One region of the Limnohabitans sp. 2KL-3 genome, then DNA from elsewhere that is predicted to be linked to it. Evidence: predicted binding sites of a transcription regulator. Region 1 holds the regulator's gene; each other region holds the start of a gene.
What was found. Region 1 encodes sigma-54, which starts transcription at its own class of promoters, with help from an activator protein. Its sites were predicted from a motif close to TGGCANGNAANCTGCTTT; they were not measured.

Region 1 (7,494 bases):
TTTTTCTTCCAGTGGCTGGCCAGTTGGGCAAAGAAGTCGCCTCCGTCGTCGGTCTGAGCAGTCTCGCGGTGGTGGCTTGGGGCGGCTGCTCTGGAGCTTGCCAGCGCACCAGGCTGGAAGTTCTCGCGCCCGCGCCCGGCCACACCCGCTGCGGCAATGCGTTCGCCATAGGGCGGGTTGAGCAGCATGACGCCGGGCGTCTCGCTGGGGGGCATGCGTTGCAGCGCATCACCACCTCGGAACTCGATCACGCCGGACACGCCAGCACGCTCGGCATTGCGCTCCGAAAAGTCGACCATGCGGAAGGCCACATCGCTTCCAAAGACGGGCGCGGTGGGTTCGTGTTCCAGGTCACGGGCTTCTTCGATCAGGCCTTGCCAGACGTGGTTCTGGAAGGGCAGCAATTTCTCGAAGCCAAAGCGGCGTTGCAAACCTGGGGCGATGCCGCAGGCGATTTGCGCCGCTTCGATCGGGATGGTGCCGCTGCCGCAGCAGGGGTCGTACAGGGGCACGGTGGCGTCCCAGCCGCTGGCCGCGATCATGGCGGCGGCCAGGGTTTCTTTCAAAGGCGCATCGCCCTTGTCGGTGCGCCAGCCGCGCTTGAACAGCGGCTCGCCCGAGGTGTCGATGTAGAGCGTGGCCGTTTCGGGGGTCAGGTGCGCGTAGATGCGCACGTCGGGCCAGCTGGTGTCGACGCTGGGACGCTCGCCGCGCTTGGCGCGAAAGCGGTCGGCTACCGCGTCTTTGATTTTGAGCGCCGCAAAGTTCAGGCTGGTCAGTGGGCTGTGCTGCGCCGTGATGTCGATCTTGAAGGTTTGCTTGGGCGTGAACCAGATTTCCCAAGCCACTTCGCTGGCTGCGCGGTACAGGTCGTTTTCGTTGCGGTAATCGGTGACCGACAGCTGCACCAGCACGCGCTGGGTCAGGCGGCTGTGCAGGTTGATGCGCAGGGCGTCGCGCCACGAGGCGCGGGCCATCACGCCGCCGCGCCCGGTCATCAGGTCGTGGCCCGTGAGGCCGGTGATGGCGTGGACCTCGTCGGCCAAAAAGCCCTCAACGCCAGCGGCGCAGGGCATGAACAGGTTCAATGAATTCACGGGGAAAGTCTTCTCAAAGGGTTTTGCGCAGGTTGGCGGGCGCGATCTTCAGGGCTTCGCGGTACTTGGCCACCGTGCGACGTGCGCAGTCGATGCCTTGCTCTTTCAGCATCTCGGAAATTTGGTTGTCCGACAGGGGTTTGGCGGGTTTTTCAGCCGCAACAAACTGCTTGATGAGCGCCCGCACGGCGGTGCTCGACGCGGCGCTGCCGCTGTCGGTGCCCAGGCCCGAGCCAAAGAAATACTTCAACTCAAACGTGCCTTGCGGCGTGGACATGTATTTGGCCGTGGTCACACGGCTGATGGTGGACTCGTGCATGCCCAGCTCGTCGGCAATTTCGCGCAGCACCAGTGGGCGCATGGCCAGAGCGCCGTGCGTCAAAAAGTTCTTTTGTCGCTCGACGATGGCGGTGGACACGCGCAAGATGGTGTCAAAGCGCTGCTGGATGTTCTTGATGAACCAGCGGGCTTCTTGCAGACGTTGCTGCAAGCCCGCGTGGCTGTCGCCCTTGCCGCCGCGCAGGGCGTTGGCATAGATGTCGTGTACACGCAGCTTGGGCATCACGTCGGGGTTGAGCTGGATTCGAAATTTGGGTGTGCCGGTTTTGCTGGTGTTGACCACCAGCACATCGGGAATGATGATGTTGCGCTCGGCCTGCACAAAGGGCCGGCCCGGTTTGGGTTCAAGCCGGGCAATGAAGGGAATGGCGGCTTTGACCACGGCTTCGCTCAAGCCACAGGCCAGCGCCAAACGCTTGTAGTCGCGCTTGGCCAGCATGTCCAGCGGCTGGGCGCAGATGGCCAGTGCCGCTTGGGCCACTTCGTCGTCGGGGGAGTCCTGCAGACAGGCTTTGACCTGGATGCGCAGGCATTCGGCCAAGTCGCGTGCACCCACGCCCACGGGTTCGAGCGATTGCAGCAAGCCCAGCGCCACCGTGAATCGGTGCACCAGCTCGTCGATTTGTTCAAGGTCGTCAGTGCCGGCCAGGCTGGCGGCCAGTTCGGGCAGGGTGTCGGTCAGGTAGCCATCGTCGTTGAGCGACTCGATCAAAAAGCGCAGCGCAGCGCGGTCAATCTCGGACAAGCGCAACGACAAGGCCTGGCGGTGCAAAAAGTCGGTCAGAGAGCCGCTGCTGCCGGCCAGGTCGATGGCGTCGGCGGTTTCTTCGCCGTTGTTTTGGCGTGGGGTGGCGTCGCCGCCCCATTCGCTGTCGTCGGGGCGCATGTCCACGCTGCCGTCGCCGTCCCAGCTTTCGGCCACATCGGTCACGGCTTCGTCACGGGCTTCGTTGGCGTTGTCCTCGCTGCTGCTGGCGCTGCTGGCGCTTTCGCTCACGCGGTCGCCCAAACTGACGTGGGTGTCGGCCTGGTCCAGACCAAAGGCTTCGGCAGGCGCTTCTTCCTCGGTGCGTTCAAGAAACGGGTTCTCGTCCAGCATCTGGTCCACCTCTTGCGACAGCTCCAGCGTGGACAGTTGCAGCAGGCGGATCGATTGTTGCAGCTGGGGCGTGAGCGCCAAGTGCTGGGACATGCGCAGCGACAGGCCGGGCTTCATGGCTGTGCTTTCGTGTCAAGGCGTTGGGATGGGTGCATCACATGCGGAAGTGTTCGCCCAGGTACACCCGGCGCACATCGGCATTGGCCACGATTTCCTCGGGTGTGCCTTCGGCCAGCACGCGGCCTTCACTGATGATGAACGCGTGATCGCAAATGCCCAGGGTCTCGCGCACATTGTGGTCGGTGATGAGCACGCCAATGCCGCGTTGCTTGAGGAAGGCGATGATGCGCTGGATCTCGATCACGGCGATCGGGTCGATGCCGGCAAAAGGCTCATCCAGCAAAATAAAGCGCGGGTCGGTGGCCAAGGCGCGGGCAATTTCGACGCGGCGGCGCTCGCCGCCCGACAGCGCCACCGAGGGGGAGTCGCGCAGGTGGTCCACCCGCAAATCGGCCAGCAGTTCGCTCAGGCGTTTTTCGATTTCGGCATGGGCCAAAGGGCGGCCTTGGCCATCGGTTTGCAGCTCAAGAATGGCCCGCACGTTGTCGGCCACGGACAGTTTTCTAAAAATCGAGGCTTCTTGTGGCAAATAAGACAAGCCCATGCGTGAGCGCTTGTGAATCGGCATGCGCGTGACGTCTTGCCCATCGATCAGAATTTGCCCCCCGTCGGCGCTGACCAAGCCCACGATCATGTAAAACGAAGTGGTTTTGCCTGCGCCATTGGGGCCCAGCAAACCGACCACTTCACCTTTGTCGACTTGCACCGACACGTCGTGCACCACTTTGCGACTGCCGTAAGCTTTTTTGAGGTGCCGGGCTTCCAGGCGGCTGGTGAACGGGGCCTGGCTCATGGTTTGGATGGCGTGGCAAGGCCAGGGCTGTTGCGCAAAACGGGACGCGGTGCGGTCTGGGCTGGAGCGGCCGCAGGGGCCGATGGGTTTTGACGAGGCGTCAAGGTGGCCCGCACACGCTGGTCCCGGGCGTTCGGGCTGTCTTGTGTCCGGCCATCCACCTGAATCACTTCGGTGGTGTTGTTGAACACAATGGTTTGCCCCTGAATTTGGTCTGCCACCACGGTGCCACGAAGCATGCGCACTTCGGCGCGTTTGACCAGGGTGACCACATCGGCTTGGTTGTCATAGGTGAGGGTTTCGGCCTCGCCTTCGGTGAATTCCTCCAGACCTTCGCGTTTTTGACGAAAGAACACCCGTTCATTGGGGGCCGCCCACAAGCGGGCCACTTGTTTGCCTTGGCTGTCTTGCTGAACTTCCATGCGGTCGGCCCGCAACACCAGGGTGCCTTTGGTGGCGACCACTTGGCCGTTGAATTGCGTCAGTTGTTTGTTGTCGTCGTGCCGCATGCTGTCGGCTTCAATGTGCATGGGCTTGTCGCGGTCAGCTTTCTCAGCCCATGCAGGCAGGCTCAACCCGCCCAGGCCCATGAGCATGGCGCTCAAGACGACGGTCAAAAAAGGGGTGTGGAATGTGGAGGGCATGAATCTTGCTGGACAATCGTTCGATTGTAGGCCCAAGCCTTGACGATCGGCTGCCAGCACGCCCGTGGCCCAAGAAAAACCCGGGATGGATGCTGTGCGAGCACCCATCCTCAGGCTGGGGGCGGCCTCAGCGTGCCGTGCGGGTTTGGGCGATGAGGGATTCGGCCACCTTCAGGGCGCGGTCCATGCTGCCAGCCAAGGTGCCATCAACGTAATAGCGACCCGCTACGCCCAAAGAGGGCACGCCTTCGATTTTGAAGTCGTTTTGCAGTTGCACCGCCCGTTTGCATTTGGTCGCCACGCCAAATGATTTGTAAATTTCATTGAACTTGGCTTTGTCGATGCCTTGCTTTTCAATCCAGGACAGCACCGCCGCGTCGGTGTTCAGCATGAGTTTTTCGCCGTGGATGGCGGTGAACACGCGCACATGCATTTTTTCAACCAAATCCATGGCCTCGAGCGTGAAGTAAAGGCGTTGTTGCGGGGCGAAGTCTTCGCGAAAGGCCACTGGAATGCGACGCACGGCCACGTCTTTGGGGGCATTTTTTGCCCATTGCGCAAATTGGGGCTCAAAAGCGTTGCAGTGAGGGCAGCTGTACCAGAAGAATTCAAGCACTTCAATTTTGCCGGCACCCGCATCGGTGGCCAATGGCTTGTCGAGCGTGATGTAGTCCTTGCCCGATTTGAAAGCTTGCTGCGCCCAGGCAGGCAAGCTGCCCAAGAACGCGGCTGTGGACAGCAAGGCGGTGGAAAAAAAGCGACGTTTCATCAAGGCTCCTTGGGTTTCAGCGACCCTTTGGGCGCTGGTGTTCATGTCATGTCAACGCTGCAATCGCACAAGCGTGTTGTCAATGCCGTTGGCATCCATTTTGGCCCGTGCGCGTTCTGCAGCATTTTTGTCTTCAAAAGGCCCCATCCGGACGCGGTAAACGATGCGTCCGCCTTGATCGCGCTCAGACACTTTGGCATCCATGCCCAACATGGCGAGTTTGGCTTTTTGCGCATCGGCGTCGGCACTGGTGCGGTAGGCCCCGGCCTGGACCAAGTAGTCAAAAGGTTCATTGGCACTGGCTTTGGTGACGGGGGTGCTCAAGGTGGTTTTGGCTTTGGCCAGATCACCCAGGGGGTCGGCAGTCACGGCGGCAGGGCGGGGCTCGGCTTTGGGCGTGTCTGCGGGAGCTTTGTCGGCAGGTTTTTCGGCCAGCTTGTCTTTGGGCTGGTCGTCCACCACAGGTGCTTTGGTTTCAGGCAGGGGCGCAATCTCTTCGGCGGCTTTGGGCTGCAACACGCTGTTGGGGTTCCAGTCCTTGTTTTTGCGCGTTTCCTGCACGTCCTGGTCGCTGGTGCGTGGTTGGTTTTTGTTGGAAAACGGTGTGGGCACCTTGGTCACGTAAATGGCCACAGCCATGGCCACGGACAAGCCCAGGACCAATCCGATGATGAAACCCAGAAAAGTACCGCCGCGTTGAGATTGAGCAATCATGGCAAATCCATTCACATTTTTTGGGGGGCAGACACGCCCAAAACCTTCAAACCATTGCGCAGCACCTGAGCGGTGGCCGCCACCAGTGCCAGACGTGCTTTTTTAACCGCTTCGTCGTCGACCAAAATGCGCTCGGCGTCGTAGTAGCTGTGGTACTGCGAGGCCAGGTCGCGCAAATAGAAGGTCACGTCGTGCGGCGCGAAGTCGTTGGCGGCCGAGGTCAACATCTCGGGGTACTTGGCCAGGGCCAGCATCAGCGCGTGGGCTTGCGGGCTTTGCAGGGCCGAAAGGTCGGCGTGCGTCAGGCTGGCGGTGTCACCACCGTCTTTTTCTTTCCAGGCTGCCAGCACCGAGCAGATGCGGGCGTGGGCGTATTGCACGTAGTACACCGGGTTGTCGTTGTTTTGCGCCAGCGCCAGGTCGATGTCGAAGATGTATTCGGTGTCGGGCTTGCGCGAGAGCAAAAAGAACCGCACCGCGTCTTTGCTGGTCCACTCGATCAGGTCGCGCAGGGTGACGTAGCTGCCCGCACGCTTGGAGATCTTGACCTCTTCACCGCCGCGCATCACGCGCACCATGGTGTGCAGCACGTAGTCGGGATAGCCCTCGGGAATGCCCACGTTGGCCGCTTGCAAGCCCGCACGCACGCGGGCAATGGTGCCGTGGTGGTCGGTGCCCTGGATGTTCACCACGCGCGAAAAGCCTCGCTCCCATTTGGCGATGTGGTACGCCACATCGGGCACAAAGTAGGTGTAGGTGCCGTCGCCCTTGCGCATGACGCGGTCTTTGTCGTCGCCGTAATCGGTCGATTTGAGCCACAGGGCACCGTCTTGTTCGTAGGTTTTGCCTGCGTCCTTGAGTTTTTGCACGGCGGCGTCGACCTTGCCGCTGGTGTACAGGCTCGACTCCAGGTAGTAGTTGTCAAAGCGCACGTCAAATGCCTTCAAGTCCAGGTCTTGTTCGCGGCGCAAATAGGCCACGGCGAACTCGCGCATGCCGTCCAGGTCGTTCACATTGCCGCTGGCCGTGCAGCTGCGGTCGTCGGACTGCACGGTTTTGCCCGCTAGAAAGTCGTTGGCAATGTCCTGGATGTAGTCGCCGTTGTAGAAAGCCTTGCTTTCGGGGTTGTCGGGGTCGGTGGGCCAAGTGGCATCACCGGGTTTGACGCCCTGCGCCCGCATGTGCGTGCTCTTGGCCAGCGTGCCAATCTGCACGCCTGCGTCGTTGTAGTAGAACTCGCGGTAGACCTGCTGGCCTTGTGTGGCCAGCAAGTTGCAGATGGCGTCGCCCAGTGCGGCCTGGCGGCCGTGGCCCACATGCAGTGGGCCTGTGGGGTTGGCCGAAACGAATTCGACCAGCACCTTGCCCGCTTGTGCGGGCTGCTGACCAAAGCAGTCGGCCGCTTGCAAGACTTCGTGCACCACGGCTTGTTTGGCGGTGTCTTTGAGGCGGATGTTGATGAAGCCCGGCCCCGCCAGCTCGATGGCGTCCACCCAACGCTCAAAGGCGGGGGTGGTCAGCAAGGCGGCTCGCAGCGTTTCACCCAGTTGCCGGGGGTTTTGTTTGAGGGCCTTGGCCAGCTGCATGGCAGCGGTGCAGGCCAGGTCGCCGTGGGCGGCGACCTTGGGGGATTCAAAGGCCGCCCGTGCGCCTGCGCCGGGTTGGAGTTTGTCGAGCTCAGTGGCCAAGGCCGCGAGCAAATGTTGTTTGGCAGAAAGCATAGGGCGCGATTTTACGGGGATGGGGGCATGACTGGCTTTGAACAGGCCCTGTGCGTGTTTTGAGGGGCCGCAATTACAGTTGGTCACAACTGCTGTCGCCGGGTGGTCACCATGGCGCGTTAATCTGAGAACTGCACAGTTCTGTGCGGTGTTTTTTGTCCTTGCATCATTTATTGGGAGTTCACACATGCGCCACAC
Region 2 (7,494 bases), on a different contig from region 1:
GCCCAGACGAGCAGCAAGTGCTGACCGGCTTGCTGGAAAAACTCTGCCAAGGTCTGGAGTCCAAGGCCCGCACCCCCTTTGAGCCGGGACAGGCTTGAACGCAGACGTATCGGCTTCAGGCGGCCATCAAGCCGCCATCAGGTAGCCATCACCGGCATCGCTTGGACAGGCATCGGCCTGCATCAGGGTGTACATGGCCTGCTTGAATGCGGGCACCAGCGTGCCATCGTGCAGCTCAAAAATGGCGTCTCGGCACAACTGGCCAAAGAAATGCTCGGCCGTCAGTTCGGGGCAGTGCTGACGGACGTAATCCTGGATTTGCTGGCGGTAAAAGGTCGTGAACTCCGGAAGCAAGGCGGTGCTGAGTCCGACATCCACCAACCCGGCCACATCGGGCACCGAAAGAAGCTTCAATGGGTTTTCGTTGTAAAGGCCAAATCGCGTCCAGCCAAATTTGGGGTAACCCGTCTGGCTGCGCCAGTGAGCGTAGTGGGCTTTGAAATAAGACTGCATGCACTGGTCTGTGGCCACCAGCGCAAAAAGGCAAAGTATGAACTGAGGCCGATTTTCGGGATCGATGAGGGCCAGGTCTTCTTCAACCGTTGACCAATTTTTGCCCCCAAACAGCACCAGCTCCTGGTCTTGAAGAATGTCTTTGAGCACTTGAGGGACCCAGCGAAATTGCAACTTGGCAACGTCGGATTGAAAACTGCTGTTGAAGTAATTTTCGAGCGTCATGACTTGGGCCTTTGAGGGGTTCAAACAGATTCAAAAAGATGTGCCCAGCGCATGGGGGGCGGATGAAAACCAGATATGTCGACTTTTTCGGAAAGTCACTTAAACACTGATTTCAAAGTTTTTTACATCTTAATAATCAATTTTGAATTCAAAAAGACTGTTGGATGACTTATTACATCCTGTTTCAATTGGCCAAAAACGCCCTCCGGGTGGGCCTGAAGGGGTTCGCCCCATCAAGCACCCGCTGGGCGCTGCATCTTGCAAGTGGTGGGCAAACGGGCCTGCTCCGCTGGAATTTGGCGCACCACTTTGAAACCATAACCCGAGCCCTCCACATCAAAAGGCACGCCCGGTGTGCCCTGGCGTTGCATGAGGCCGACCACCAGGGCTTGCTGAAATTGGTGGTCTTGCGCACGCATTTGGCCCGTTTGCCCGGCGGTGCTGACACGGGATTTTTCAAGCTGCAAGGCCACGGCCAGGGGATCGGTGTGGCCGGCCTTTTCAATGGATTGGGCCAAAGCCTCCACCATCAGCTGCATCCGCACATGGACATAGTCTTCGGTCGGTTTGGGAAATCGCTGGCGAAAGGCTTGGTAAAACGCCTCACTGGCCTTGCCCGGCACATTGGGCAGCCAATCGGCCACCGCAATCACCCGGCCCACACCGGCTTCGCCAATGGCCGCAGGCGCACCCAAGGCATTGCCATAAAAGGTGTAGAACTTGCCCTCGTAGCCCGCCTCTCGGGCCGCCTTGACCAAGAGCGTCAGGTCATTGCCCCAGTTGCCGGTGATGACCGCTTGCGCCCCGCTGGCCTTGATCTTGGCCGCATAAGGCAAAAAGTCTTTGACCCGGCCCATGGGGTGCAACTCGTCCCCCACGATCTTCACATCGGGCCGCTGTTCGGCCAACTGGCGCTTGGCCTCACGCAGCACAGCTTGGCCAAAGCTGTAGTCTTGACCGATCAGGTAGGCCGACTGGACTTGTTGGTCTTCGCGCAGCACTTGCATCAACGCAGCCATGCGCATGTCGGCATGCGCATCAAAGCGAAAGTGCCAAAAGCTGCATTTTTCGTTGGTCAAAACGGGGTCAACGGCCGAGTAATTCAAAAACAACACACGTTTGGCCGGTTCACGCTCATTGTGTTTGTTGATGGCATCGATGAGGGCCGCTGCGTTGGCCGACGAGTTGCCCTGCAACACCACTTGTGCGCCATCGTCGATGGCCGACTTGAGGGCCGACAAAGCTTCTTCGCTTTGGCCCTTGCTGTCATAGCGCTCCAGCACCATGGGCCGCAGGCCCTGCGATGTCTTGACGCCACCCCGGGCATTGACACGCTCCACCGCCCAAGCGATGTTGCGCACCACGGCCTCGCCCGTGTTGGCAAAAGGGCCACTGAGCCCCTCGATCAAGGCCAAACGAATGGGTGCGGGCGACTGGGCATGGGCACCGACCCCACACAGCGAGACCACACAGGCCAGCAATGCGCGACGCAAGAAAAAAGGGAATGAATACATGGCAACAGGGGCGCAGGACCGTGACCCGGCCCTGGCAAGCAAAGGGCGGGAGTTTAACCAGTCAGCGCACAGGCCATGGGGTTAACCCGCATTCCAGCAGGGCTTGTTTCGGCAGATTCAGGGGCGCTTCAAGAACCGGCGAGCTCGTGCAAAGGCCAACGCGGTTTCACATCGAAGCTGTAACGCGCCTCGGCCGTTTGCGCCCCGGCTTGCAAACGCATGGCGGCGGCCATGGCGATCATGGCCCCGTTGTCGGTGCACAGGTGCAACTCGGGGTAGTGCACGCGCACCTGGGCCTTGGCGCAGGCGGCATTCAGTTGCGCCCGCAGTTCGCGGTTGGCCCCCACGCCACCGGCCACGACCAGGCGCTTCATGCCGCTGGTTTTGAGGGCCGTCATCGACTTTTTCACCAACACCTCGACAATCGCCGCCTGGGTCGATGCGGCCAGGTCGGCCCGCTCGTGTGCGCCTTCGGTGTGAGCGGCAGGGCCGATTTTTTGGCTCTGCGTGAGCACTGCTGTTTTCAGGCCCGCAAAGGAAAAGTCCAAATCGCCGCTGTGCAGCAGCGGGCGCGGCAACTTGTAGGCTGCCGGGTTGCCCTGCTCGGCCAGGCGCGACAGGCCCGGGCCACCGGGGTAAGGCAGGCCCATGAGCTTGGCCGACTTGTCAAAGGCTTCGCCTGCGGCGTCGTCAATCGTCTCGCCCAGCAGCTCGTAGCGGCCTACGGCGTCCACCCGCATCAGCTGCGTGTGGCCGCCCGACACCAGCAATGCGATGAAGGGAAACTCGGGCGGGTCGGCACTCAAAAAAGGCGAGAGCAAATGCCCCTCCAAATGGTGCACGCCCAACACCGGCTTGCCCAAAGACGCAGCCAGCGCACAGGCCACGCCCGACCCCACCAAGAGCGCCCCGGCCAGTCCCGGCCCGCGGGTGTAGGCCACCACGTCGATGTCGGCCAAAGTGGCCCCCGCCTCGGCCAGCACTTGGCGCGTGAGCGGCAAGACCCGCCGAATGTGGTCGCGGCTGGCCAGTTCGGGCACCACGCCGCCATAGGCCTGGTGCATCTCGATTTGGCTGTAAAGCGCGTGCGACAACAAACGCGGCATGGCGCTGCCCGTGGTTTCCACCAAGGCCACACCGGTTTCGTCGCAAGAAGATTCGATACCCAAAATTTTCATAGCAGCGAGTTTAAGCGGGGCATGGCTCACCGCAGGGGGCTTGGCGATAATCCTTGTGGGAGCGACGCCCTGGTCGCGAGGGTGCCTTGGCATACGCCATTCGACGCGAATCCATCGCGAATCCATCGCGACGGGGGCGTCGCTCCCACAAATTCACCCCATTCCAACACCTCACCATGACCACAATCCGACTGATTTCTTCCATGGCCACCAAGGCCTTACTGGCCGACTTGGTGGCGCTGTACACCGCACAAGCGCCTGATGTTCAGGTGCTGGTCGAGTCGGTGGGCGGTGTGGCTGCGGCCCAACGCGTGCAGGCGGGCGAAGCCTTTGACTGCGTCATGCTGGCCAGCGATGCCATCGACAAATTGGTCGCCAGCGACCATGTGCAGGCGGGCAGCCGGGTGGACCTGGTGCAATCGAGCGTGGCCGTGGCGGTGCCAGCAGGGGCTCCAGCGCCCGACATTTCCAGCGAAGCCGCGCTCAAGGCGGCCATCCTCTCGGCCCGCACGCTGGGCTACTCCACCGGGCCCAGCGGTGTGCAACTGGCCAAGCAGTTCGAGGTTTGGGGCATTGCCGACCAGATCAAAGACCGCATGGTGCAAGCCCAACCTGGCGTGCCCGTGGGGCAGCTGATCGCGCAAGGCGAAGTGGCGCTGGGCTTTCAGCAACTGAGCGAAATGCTGGGCGTGCCCGGCATCACCATCGTGGGCGGCCTGCCACCGGGGGTGGAGATCATCACCACGTTTTCAGGCAGTGTGGCGGCGACCAGCCTGCAAGCACAGGCGGTGCAGGCCATGCTGGCGTTTTGGGCATCGGCCGCTTGTGCCGACACCAAGGTGCGGCACGGGATGGTGGCGGCCTGAAGCGGCCTGTTCCATCGTTGGTGGCACCCAAGCACGGCATGGGTACCCCGTTTCAACAATCCGGCGCGTTTCTTGCTCAGGTCTGCCCATGCAGGAAGCCTTGAGAATCGTCGTCATCATTTCAGACCCGGCCTTGGTGGCCGAGGGGGATGAGCAGGCACAGGCCATTGAAGAGCGCTCGCGGCTGCTGCGCATCGGACTGCTGCAAGCGGGTTACAACCTGGTGGCCACTTTGCCCGCCGATGTGTTTTTGACCGAGCGCCTGGCCCAGTTACAAGCCGACATGGTCATTGTGGATGCCGAAAGCGATGCCCGCGATGCACTGGAGCATGTGGTCATGGCCACGCGCGACGAGCGTCGCCCCATCGTGATGTTCACCAATGACAGCGACACCCGGCCCATGAACGAGGCCGTGGCCGCAGGCGTGACGGCCTACATCGTGGCCGGGCTGGCACCCGAGCGCATTCACCCGATCCTGACAGTGGCCATGGCCCGCTTCAAGCATGAGCAGGCTTTGCTGGCCGAGCTGAACAACGCCCGTGGCGAGTTGCAAGACCGCAAGTTGATCGACCGCGCCAAGGGCTTGCTGATGCAGCGCCAGGCCTTAAGCGAACCCGAGGCTTATGCCCGTTTGCGCAAGGCGGCCATGAACAAGGGCGTGAAGCTGGCCGACATCGCGCAGCAGATGATTGAGATGGCTGAACTGCTGGGCTGAAGCAGCACAGCCAGATTTTTTGTAGGCGTGAGCATTGCTCTCGGCACAGTTTTTTGTAGGTCGACGGCTTCAGCCCCGACATTCCGGCTGCGCCAAAGCACGCCATGTCGGAGCTAAAGCTACCGACCTACCAACATGCCCTCATACCGCCGCCCACGCATTCAGGCACCGACGATGTGCGCCGGCACCACCAAGGTGCACTTCAGGGCACCAAATCTGAGGAACTCATGCACGCCACCCCAGGAAAACCCTGGCACGCGGCTTGCAATAGCTGAAGCAAGACCAACGAAGGTCAAACGTGACAACACCCAAGGGCGGGTGAAGTCACACCGGACAAAGGCGTCCCCATGCGTTCACGCACTGCACTGCAGGCGTAGACGACATGAGGACGCCTTTTTTGTTTTTTCAAAACCTCTCCAGGAGTTTCGCCATGACCGACATTCTGAAAACCAGCTTCAACCGCCGCACCGTGTTGCAGGCCGCCGCCGTGGGCGCGGCTGGCGTGTCGCCGGCCCTGCGCTCCATGGTCTATGCCGCGGGGTCTGACGCCCCAGAGAAAAAGGAAGTCAAGATTGGCTTCATTCCCCTGACCGATTGCGCCAGTGTGGTCATGGCCTCGGTGCTGGGCCTGGACGTCAAGCACGGCGTCAAGTTTGTGCTGAGCAAAGAAGCCAGCTGGGCCGGGGTGCGCGACAAGCTGGTCAACGGCGAACTCGACTTTGCCCATGTGCTGTACGGCTTGGTCTATGGCGTGCACCTCGGTCTGTCGGGCCCCAAAAAAGACATGGCCGTGCTGATGAACCTGAACCACAACGGCCAGGCCATCACGCTGTCCAAAAAGCTGGCCGACAAGGGTGCTGTGGATGGCGCAGGGCTGGCCAAGCTGATGCAAAGCGACAAACGCGAGTACACCTTTGCACAGACCTTCCCCACCGGCACCCACGCCATGTGGTTGTACTACTGGCTGGCCAGCTACGGCATCAACCCCATGAAAGACGCCAAGGTCATCACCGTGCCGCCCCCCCAAATGGTGGCCAATATGCGCGTGGGCAATATGGACGGCTTTTGTGTGGGCGAACCCTGGAACCACCGCGCCATCATGGACGGCATCGGGGTGACAGCCGCCACCACGCAGGACATCTGGAAAGACCACCCTGAAAAAGTGCTGGGCACCACCGCTGAGTTCGTCAAAAAATACCCCAACACCGCCCGCGCGGTGACGGCCGCCATCATCGAGGCCGGCCAGTGGATCGACGCCAGCTTGCAAAACAAGCTCAAGATGGCCGAAACCGTGGCCGACAAATCGTATGTGAACACCAGCGTGGACGCCATCAACCAGCGCATTTTGGGCCGCTACCAAAACGGCATGGGCAAGACGTGGGACGACCCCAACCACATGAAGTTCTACAACGAGGGCACTGTGAATTTCCCTTACCTGTCCGACGGCATGTGGTTCCTGACCCAACACAAGCGCTGGGGCTTGCTCAAAGACCACCCCGACTACCTGGGCGTGGCCAAGCAGATCAACCAGATCGCACTCTACAAAGACGCCGCCACCGCTGCCAAGGCGCCTGTGCCCAAGAGCGAGATGCGCAGCCACAAAGGCATCGATGGCGTGATCTGGGACGCCAAGGACCCGAAAAAGTACGCCGACGGTTTCAAAGTCAAAGCCTGAAGGACAACACCATGGTCAGCGCCGTTTTCCATTCACCGACCAGGGGGCAATCTGCCCCTGAAAAGCTGGTGCCCCCGACCCCTGCAGAGGTCGCCGCCGCCACCGCTGCAGCCGCCGTGCAAATGCAACGCGCCCGCCAGTGGCACAACTTCTGGATGGCGGTGTTGCCGCCGCTCATGGGTCTGGGCCTCTTGATCGGGCTGTGGTCGCTGGTGTCCATCACCACCAAAGGCAGCATCCCCAGCCCTTACGAAACCGGCGTGCAGGCGATCGAGATCTTCAGCGACCCGTTTTACCGCAAGGGCCCCAATGACCAGGGCGTGGGCTGGAACGTGCTGATGTCGCTCGAGCGCGTGGCCGTGGGCTTTGGTCTGGCGGCGCTGGTCGGCATTCCGGCGGGCTTTGTGATTGGGCGCTTCACCTTCCTCTCGCGCATGTTCAACCCGCTCATCAGCTTGCTGCGTCCGGTCTCGCCACTGGCTTGGCTGCCCATCGGTTTGCTGGTGTTCAAAGGGGCCAACCCGGCCGCCATCTGGACGATTTTCATCTGCTCCATCTGGCCCATGATCATCAACACCGCCGTGGGGGTGCAGCGCGTGCCGCAGGATTATTTGAACGTGGCCCGGGTGCTCAACCTGTCGGAATGGAAGATCGCCACCACCATCTTGTTCCCCGCTGTGCTGCCTTACATGCTGACCGGTGTGCGCCTGGCCGTGGGCACCGCATGGCTGGTCATCGTGGCAGCCGAGATGCTGACAGGTGGCGTGGGCATTGGCTTTTGGGTCTGGGACGAGTGGAACAACCTCAA
Region 3 (7,494 bases), on a different contig from region 1:
ATCACGCCACCGTTTTCGGTGCCGGTGCCCAGATTGAAGTGGGCACCTTGGTACGCTTGCTGCCCGGCCGTGACTTTCACCGAGCCAGTGGCCCCCTGCGTGGGCACGGGCCGGGTGACAAAGTTGATCATGCCACCCATGGTTTGTGGGCCAAACAGGACTTGGCCTGAGCCTTTCAACACCTCCACGCGCTCGACGCGTTCCAAAGGCGTGCTGTAGTGTGAGGATGGGTCAGCATAAGGCGCAAAAAACACCGTAGGTGCACCGTCTTCGAGCAGCAAAGTGCGCGAGCTGCGGCGGGGGTTGAGGCCGCGCATGCCGATGTTCAGGTGCGTGCCCGCCACATCCTCGGCCACCACATGCAAACCCGGAATTTCACGGATGGTCTCGACGATGGAAAACGGTGCACGCGCCTCAATTTGCGCCTGGGTCAGGACCGAATAAGAACCGGGGAGGTTTTCAATGCTGCTGGGCAAAATGCTGGTGCTTTTGACCACCACTTCGGACGTGCTGTTGGTCGGTGCAGCGTTTTGGGCCGCTGCACAGGTGGCGAACAGTGACAAAACAGCGGTGGCAACCAAGGTGTGAGGGTGTCGTGTGCTCATGGTTTTTTTCATGGAATGTGTCTCGAAGGCTTCTCTTTGGCTCTGACCCCGTTGAGATGCATGGAGCTTAGCCACCTGCCCTGCAAAACACCCGGGAAACTCGCCCGAACAGGTCGGGAAAATTTCCCGCGCATCACCTGCAGGCGGAAGGCCTGTCGGCGCTGAAGCCCCGAGTTGCGGGGGATGTATCCGGTAGGTCGGCGGCTTCAGCCCCGACATGGGTCCTGTGCTGATGCGCACACACGTCGGACTCTTCGAGTACCGACCTACGGGGTATTTGTAGGTCGGCGGCTTCAGCCCCGACATGGGTCCTGTGCTGATGCGCGCACACGTCGGACTCTTCGAGTGCCGACCTACCGAAGGTGCAAGCTTGGGGTTTGCGGGTGCGGCTTACGCATCGAGTTTCACCAAGCCGTTGCGGGCGGCCAGCAGCAGCAGCTCCAATTCGGAATTGACCTCGAGTTTGCGTCGAATGTTGGACAGGTGGTTCAGCACGGTTTTGCCGCTCAGGTGCAGTTGTTCACCCACTTGCACCGGCGCCTGACCGCCCGTGAACAGGCGCAGGATGTCGAACTCCCGGGGGGTCAGGTTGTCCAGCACGTCGCTGCCTTCGGCGGCCTGGCAGGCCAGGGCATGGGCCACGTCGGCTGAAAACACCCGCTGGCCCTGCGCCACTTTGCGGATGGCGGCGATCATCTCCAGCGGTTCGGAGTTTTTGGTGATGTAGCCCAAGGCCCCATTGCGCAAGGCTTGGGTGACATAGCCCACAGACTCGTGCATGCTGAAGACCAGCACGCGCAAATGAGGCTGGCGCTCGAGCAGGCGTTTGATGGCCTCCAGGCCGCTGCCTTCGCGCAGTGACAAATCCATGACCACCACGTCGATGGCGGTGTCGCGCAAAGCGGCGCAGGCCTCGTCGCCGGTGGCCACATCGGCCACCACACGCAAGTCGGGCTCGGCGTCGATCAAGCGCCTGTAGCCAGTGCGCACCACCGCGTGGTCGTCCACGATCATGACCTGAATGCTCACAACGTCTCCTTGTCTTGCACAGGCAGCGTGGCACTCAGCACCACGCCCCCGCCTGGCCGATCTGAAATGTGCAACTGCCCACCCACCATGGCCAGCCGTTCGCGCAGGCCCAGCAGGCCGCCGCCCGGTTGGCGCTGCAAAACCTGGGCATGGCCTGTGCCGTTGTCCGACACGGTCAATCCGATGCGCCTGACCGGTTCATCCCCTGGCGCAGTGCTGTGTTCTGGCGCCAGCACGCCCACGGTGACTTCGATGTGCTGGGCACCGCTGTGGCGCACGCAGTTGGTCAAGGCTTCTTGCAAGCAGCGGTAAAGGGCCAACCCCACTTCGGCCGAGACGGCGGGCAGTGGGCCGATGTGGGCCTTGATCTGCAAATCGGGCAAGCGGGCCTGCCAAGCTGACACCAGTTCGCGCAGGGCTTCGCGCATGCCGCTGTCTTCCAGGCCATAGGGGCGCAATTGGGTGAGCATTTGCCGCACATGGCCGGAGATGCGGCGCGACTCGGTGCCGATTTCTCGGGCGCAGTCGGTCAGGGTGGCCGCCTCGGCATGGTGGGCGTGGTGCTCGATGTAGGCCGCTGTGGCGCTGATGGCGGTGAGCGATTGGCCAAATTCGTCGTGCAACTCGGCGGCCAGTTCGCGGCGCTCTTTGTCTTGCACTTCCATCAGCTGGCGTGTGAGGCGGCGCTGGCTTTCGCGGGCTCGGCTCAAGCTGTCGGCCAGCTGGTCCACCACCTGGGCAATGGCCGCAAATTCGCGCAAGGCAAAGCCGGGCAATTGGGCACGCTCTTGGCCCGCCGCCAGGCGCACCAGTCCGGCATTGAGTTCTTTGACCGGGGACAGGGCATGGTCCACCGCAAACCAGGTCAGGCCCAGGCAAATGCCACAAAACAGCACCAGCATGATGAGCACTTGCACGGAGGTGGAGAGTTTTTCGCGGAACTCGCTGTCGGGGTCGGGGCTGATCCACAGGTCTTGCGTGCCGACACGGATGCGGTGCGCCTGTGCGCCTTCCATGGACAAACCCAGCCATGGCAGTAATCCCTGGGGCTGGGCTAGCGTCCCGGGACTCATGGGCTCGGGCGCAGACATGTCCAGTTTGACGTGGCGAAACTGCCCGGGGGTCAGGGCCGCTGCCAGACGGGCGGGGGCGTTGTCATCGGGCGAAGCCAGCAACAACTCGATCAGGTGCACGGTGGCTTGTTGTTCGGCCAGCGCGTCTTCACGCAAGTCTTTGAGCCACACCAGCCCAAACAGGAGCAACAAGACGGCAAAGGCCAGGGTCAACCGGGCAAGCAGCGTGCGGCGTAAATCCATGGCCTGGGTGGGTTCAGGAACCTTCGCGGACATCTTCGGAAAGTTCGGGGCACAGGCCACGCCATGTGTGGCTTGTGCCGACCGATGAATCAGGGTTTGGTGGCCAGAACGTGTCGCGCCATGGTTTTCAGGTCATCTTGGCTGATGCTGCTGTGCCCGGGCATGGGAATGCGGCCCCATTTGCCTTTGGATCCGTTTTGAATGGATTGCACCAAGGAGGCCACAGCATCTTTGTCGCCCCGGTATTTGTCGGCGATGGCCAAAAATGCGGGACCCACAATTTTTTCGGCTTTGGCGTGGCATGACAAGCAGCCGCTGTCTTTGAGCAAGGCCTCAGCATCGCTGGCCTGGGCCAAGCCTGCAGCGCCGATGCCAATGGCCAAGGCCATGAGGTGGAGTGAAGTCTTCATGGGGGTATCTTGAAATTTGGGCAAAAAAATGCGCCCATGCCCGCCCCGATGACCCACTTGGCCCGGGTCTCCAAGACCGGGGCCGGTAAGTCTTGCTCCTCGGCCCAGAGGCCGAGGAGGTTTTCAGGGCCAGCGCCTGGGATTTACTTCATCATCTTGAAGGTCCAGACAGACCCGCCTTGTTCGAGGAAGTTGACCTTCTTGGCCACTTCACCGCCCCACAGCGGAACCGCACCACCCCAGCCAGAGACCACGGACACGTACTGGTCGTTGCCTTCTTTCCAGGTGATGGGAGGCGCCACGATGCCCGAGCCGGTTTGGAACTGCCACACCACTTTGCCGGTCTTGGCGTCAGCGGCCTTCAGGTAGCCTTCAGGCGTGCCCCAGAACACCAAGTCACCAGCCACCAACACACCGCCCCACAGAGGCGCTTCGTTCTTGACTTCCCACTCGATCTTGCCGGTCTTGGGGTTCACAGCACGCAGCGAGCCGATGTAATCGTCGTACAAAGGCTTGATGGTGAAACCAGCGCCCAGGTAAGCCGCGCCTTTTTTGTAGGTGACGGGCTCGTTCCAGATTTCCATGCCCCATTCGTTGGAAGGCACATAGAACAATTTGGTCTTGGGGCTGTAGGCCATGGGCATCTGGTTTTTGCCGCCCAGGAAACCTGGGGCTGCAAAAACGGCTTTGCCTTTTTGACCATCGCCACCTGCGCCAGTGGGGTCGCCAGGACGGTTTTCAGGCACAAAGTTGGGACGACCTGTCTTCAAGTCAATGCCATTGGCCCAGGTGGTTTTGGTGACAAACGGGAAGGCATTTTCCAGTTTGCCGGTGGTGGCGTCGTTCACATAGAAGTAACCGTTGCGGTCGGCTTTGCCGCCCATGAGTTTGCCGTCCATGTCGAACAGCACAAACTCGTTGGTGCCGTCATAGTCCCAGCCGTCGTTGGGGGTGTTCTGGTAATGCCACTTGATCTGGCCGGACTTGACGTCAATGGCCACGGTAGAAGTGGAGTACAGGTTGTCACCCTTGCGCAGGTGGCTGTTCCAAGGGCCGGGGTTGCCGGTGCCGAAATAGGCCAAGCCGGTTTTGGCGTTGAAAGTGCCGCCCATCCAGGTGGATGCACCGCCGGTCTTCCAGGTGTCGCCTGGCCAAGTGGCGTTGGTCGTACCGGTGATGCCGTTTTCCTTGCCATCTTTGTAACCCATGTGGCCTTCAACCACAGGACGGGACCAGACCATCTTGCCGGTCTTGGGGTCACGCGCTTCCACACGACCCACCACACCGAATTCACCACCCGACACGCCAGTCAAGAGCAAGCCATCGGCAATCAAGGGCGCAGCGGTGTAGCTGTAGCCTGCAGAGTAGTCGTCGATCTTCTCGCGCCACACCACTTTGCCGGTGTTTTGGTCCAGGGCCACCAATTGGGCGTCCAGGGTGCCGAAGATGACCAGGTTGTCAAACAAGGCTGCGCCACGGTTGATCACGTCGCAGCAAGGCATGATGCCTTCGGGCAGGCGGTGCTCGTACTTCCAGAGCTTTTTGCCGGTCTTGGCGTCGACCGCAAAGATGCGCGAGTAAGAGGCCGTGACGAACATCTTGCCGCCATGGACCAGGGGTTGCGATTGCTGACCGCGCTGCTTTTCACCGCCGAATGACATGGACCACACGGGCACCAGTTTGCTGATGCTCTTGGCGTTCACATCGGTGAGCGGCGAATAACGCTGACCGTGTGTGCCCAGACCCGAGGACAAAACGTCGTTGGTCGTAGCGGCGTCCTTGGTGATCATGTCGTTGGTGACTTGGGCGCCCGCTTGTGCGGCGGCCATCATGACGAGCAAGCTTAAAAGTTTGAGTTTCACAGTGGTGTCTCCTGTTGAAAGAAGGGGTCAGAGCGTTGAAGAAAATGAACGACTTGCCAATCCATCAGACTGGGCTGGCATGTGCCGTGTTGTTCTTTGGCAATTACCGTGCCACCCTCAGAACACGACGTTCACCCCCAAAATGTCCGGAATAACCCTTAGAAATCACGGGATTCAATGTGCGCCCGCCGACCGCTGAACAACTTGGGCACACCTGAATGTTCAGTTTTGGATCACTTTGAATGTGCAGTCGGAGCAGTCTGCATTGAAAACTGTTCAGTCTCATAGCGCGGGTACAGCGTGGTCAGGTTGCGTGCGTACTCGGCCCGCAAGGCTGCCCACCGGGCAAAACGCTCAGGAATGGGCAAGCGCAACACCTCTGACAGGTCCAGCCCTTGCGCGGCGCTGGTCTGCATGCGCGCGTGCAACCACTGCAGCCAGTCCAGGGTCTGGTCCACGCCGTGGGTGCCGGTGTGCACCGGGCCGTGGCTGGGCACCACGGTTTTGACGCGGCCCTGAGTGATCCATTCGCGGATGCGCTGCAAGCTGGCGATCCAGCGGGGCAAATGGGCGTGCGGCAGCGTGGGCACACGCTCGGCAAACACCAGCCCCCCGGCAAACAGCACACCGGTGCTGTGGTCAATCAGCACCAAATCATCATCGGTGTGGCCTTGCAAGCGCACCCATTCCATGGCGTGACCGCCCCAATCGAAGCGCCCGGGCTGAATGTCTTGGCGCGAGGGCCGAAACTCGGTGCCCCGCATCCAGTCGCCACACAGGCGGTACAGATTGTCTTCGTAGGCCTTGCCCTCGGCCTGCATGCCGGCTCGGCTGCCGGGCAAGGCGGCGGTGGGCACATCGCCCCAGGCTTGGTTGCCCAAAAAATAATCAGGGTGCAAATTGAGGCTGACCACCTGCTTGACCGGCTGCGCCTTCACCCGCTCAAGTGCCGCCTTTTGCTGTTCGCCATACAGGCGCGAAGGCCCGGTGTTGAGCACCAGCGTGCCCGCCGCCGTGCTGACAAAGCCGGTGTTGATGATGTTGCAGCCATTGGCGCGGCTGAAGTCTTCGACCGCCCCCTCGATCACCCAGGTGTCCGGGGCAATTTGCCGGGGCTGCAATTGGTAATCGAGCCGGGCCGCATCGACTGCCCAGACCTGAGCGCTCAGGCAGGCCAACAGCCCCACACAGGCCCGGCGCAGCTGGGCCGCCCTCATGCTTTCACCTGCGCCTGGATGCGGTTGCCGTTGTTGTCGCGCCCGCTCAGCTGCCACGGCCCCCGCAAAGTGTCGCCCAGCTCCAGCGTCAGCAGCGGGTTTTCAGACACCGGTTCGTGCAAAGCCAGCCGCCAAACGGCTTGGTCTTGCGGGTCGCGCAACTCCAGGTGTTCGATGTGAAAGCTCGGGATACCCGCCACCAAACCCGTGTCCATGGGGTGCATGACGCGCAGGCGCAAGCGCGTGCCGCCTTCGAGCACGTTGCGAAAGACCCGCGCCTGCACCTGGCCCAGCGTGCGGCTCCAGGAGCCGTCGGCCCGCGTGATGCCCGGCACGGTGCAGCCACCGCCCGACGCATTCACCCAGGTCTGGCCCACATGCCAGCGCCCATCGCGTGTGCGCACCAAGGCCCGCACGGGTGAGCCTTGCTCCATGCGAAAGCGAAACGCCAACACCGGCCAGCTGTCCAGGGGTTCAAAGTCCAGAATGTGCTGGATCGGGTTGCGGTCAGCCACCAGCCGAATCCGGTCAATCGGCCCGGCTGAGCGCGCCAGTGCCCGCGCATCGACGAACACCGGCACGTTCATGGCGTCTTCGGCGAACTCGGGGCCTTTGACCACCACCTCGTCGGTGAAGCGCCAGGGCGCAGTGCCGATGTACTTTTTAATCACCACTGGCCACTGCATGGAACCCAAGGGGTCTCCCCCGGTCGGGTCTGCCGACTGAGCCCAGGCGGTGGCGGTCAGCGACGCACCCAAACCAGCCAGGGCGCGACGGCGCGTCAAAAGTGTGTGCATCTCAGCTCCAGGGGTTTTTCAAGCCGCGCCGCGTTGGCGCATCGCGCCACGCTGCGGGTCATAGCCACGCACCGCCAACGCAAAAAAGAACAGCGTGCCCAGCACGCCCACCAGCCAGCCGGTGGCGTAGGTTTGCCCTTGCAAGGCAAAGCGCATCGTCTCCACCGCTTGTGTGAAGGGGTTGAACAGCGCCAATTGGTAAAGCCACACGGCCCCGGCTTCTTCGAATTTCCACAAGGGGTAGAGGGCCGAGCTGAT

Region 2: AMM41_RS19235 (CmpA/NrtA family ABC transporter substrate-binding protein) is a predicted target of sigma-54. The motif match lies at 5,263-5,280, and genes of this name have one in related genera.
Region 3: AMM41_RS00960 (PQQ-dependent methanol/ethanol family dehydrogenase) is a predicted target of sigma-54. The motif match lies at 5,319-5,336, and genes of this name have one in related genera.

The regions. Positions count from the first base shown of each region.
Region 1 covers NZ_CXON01000004.1:274,720-282,213, reverse strand. Annotated here, with positions in the region: gene AMM41_RS08375 (THUMP domain-containing class I SAM-dependent RNA methyltransferase) at 1-1,097, opposite strand, end outside; gene AMM41_RS08370 (RNA polymerase factor sigma-54) at 1,111-2,652, opposite strand; gene lptB (LPS export ABC transporter ATP-binding protein) at 2,690-3,448, opposite strand; gene lptA (lipopolysaccharide transport periplasmic protein LptA) at 3,445-4,092, opposite strand; gene AMM41_RS08355 (thiol:disulfide interchange protein DsbA/DsbL) at 4,220-4,861, opposite strand; gene AMM41_RS08350 (SPOR domain-containing protein) at 4,913-5,575, opposite strand; gene argS (arginine--tRNA ligase) at 5,587-7,296, opposite strand; gene AMM41_RS08340 (PsiF family protein) at 7,484-7,494, shown strand, end outside.
Region 2 covers NZ_CXON01000023.1:41,879-49,372, forward strand. Annotated here, with positions in the region: gene AMM41_RS19205 (MarR family winged helix-turn-helix transcriptional regulator) at 1-98, shown strand, start outside; gene AMM41_RS19210 (hypothetical protein) at 127-738, opposite strand; gene AMM41_RS19215 (branched-chain amino acid ABC transporter substrate-binding protein) at 972-2,252, opposite strand; gene tsaD (tRNA (adenosine(37)-N6)-threonylcarbamoyltransferase complex transferase subunit TsaD) at 2,381-3,430, opposite strand; gene AMM41_RS19225 (substrate-binding domain-containing protein) at 3,607-4,296, shown strand; gene AMM41_RS19230 (ANTAR domain-containing response regulator) at 4,385-5,011, shown strand; gene AMM41_RS19235 (CmpA/NrtA family ABC transporter substrate-binding protein) at 5,442-6,686, shown strand; gene ntrB (nitrate ABC transporter permease) at 6,698-7,494, shown strand, end outside.
Region 3 covers NZ_CXON01000001.1:211,127-218,620, forward strand. Annotated here, with positions in the region: gene AMM41_RS00940 (TonB-dependent receptor family protein) at 1-605, opposite strand, end outside; gene AMM41_RS00945 (response regulator transcription factor) at 996-1,634, opposite strand; gene AMM41_RS00950 (sensor histidine kinase) at 1,631-2,983, opposite strand; gene AMM41_RS00955 (c-type cytochrome) at 3,040-3,360, opposite strand; gene AMM41_RS00960 (PQQ-dependent methanol/ethanol family dehydrogenase) at 3,504-5,222, opposite strand; gene AMM41_RS00965 (quinoprotein relay system zinc metallohydrolase 1) at 5,456-6,439, opposite strand; gene AMM41_RS00970 (quinoprotein dehydrogenase-associated SoxYZ-like carrier) at 6,436-7,236, opposite strand; gene AMM41_RS00975 (ABC transporter permease) at 7,255-7,494, opposite strand, start outside.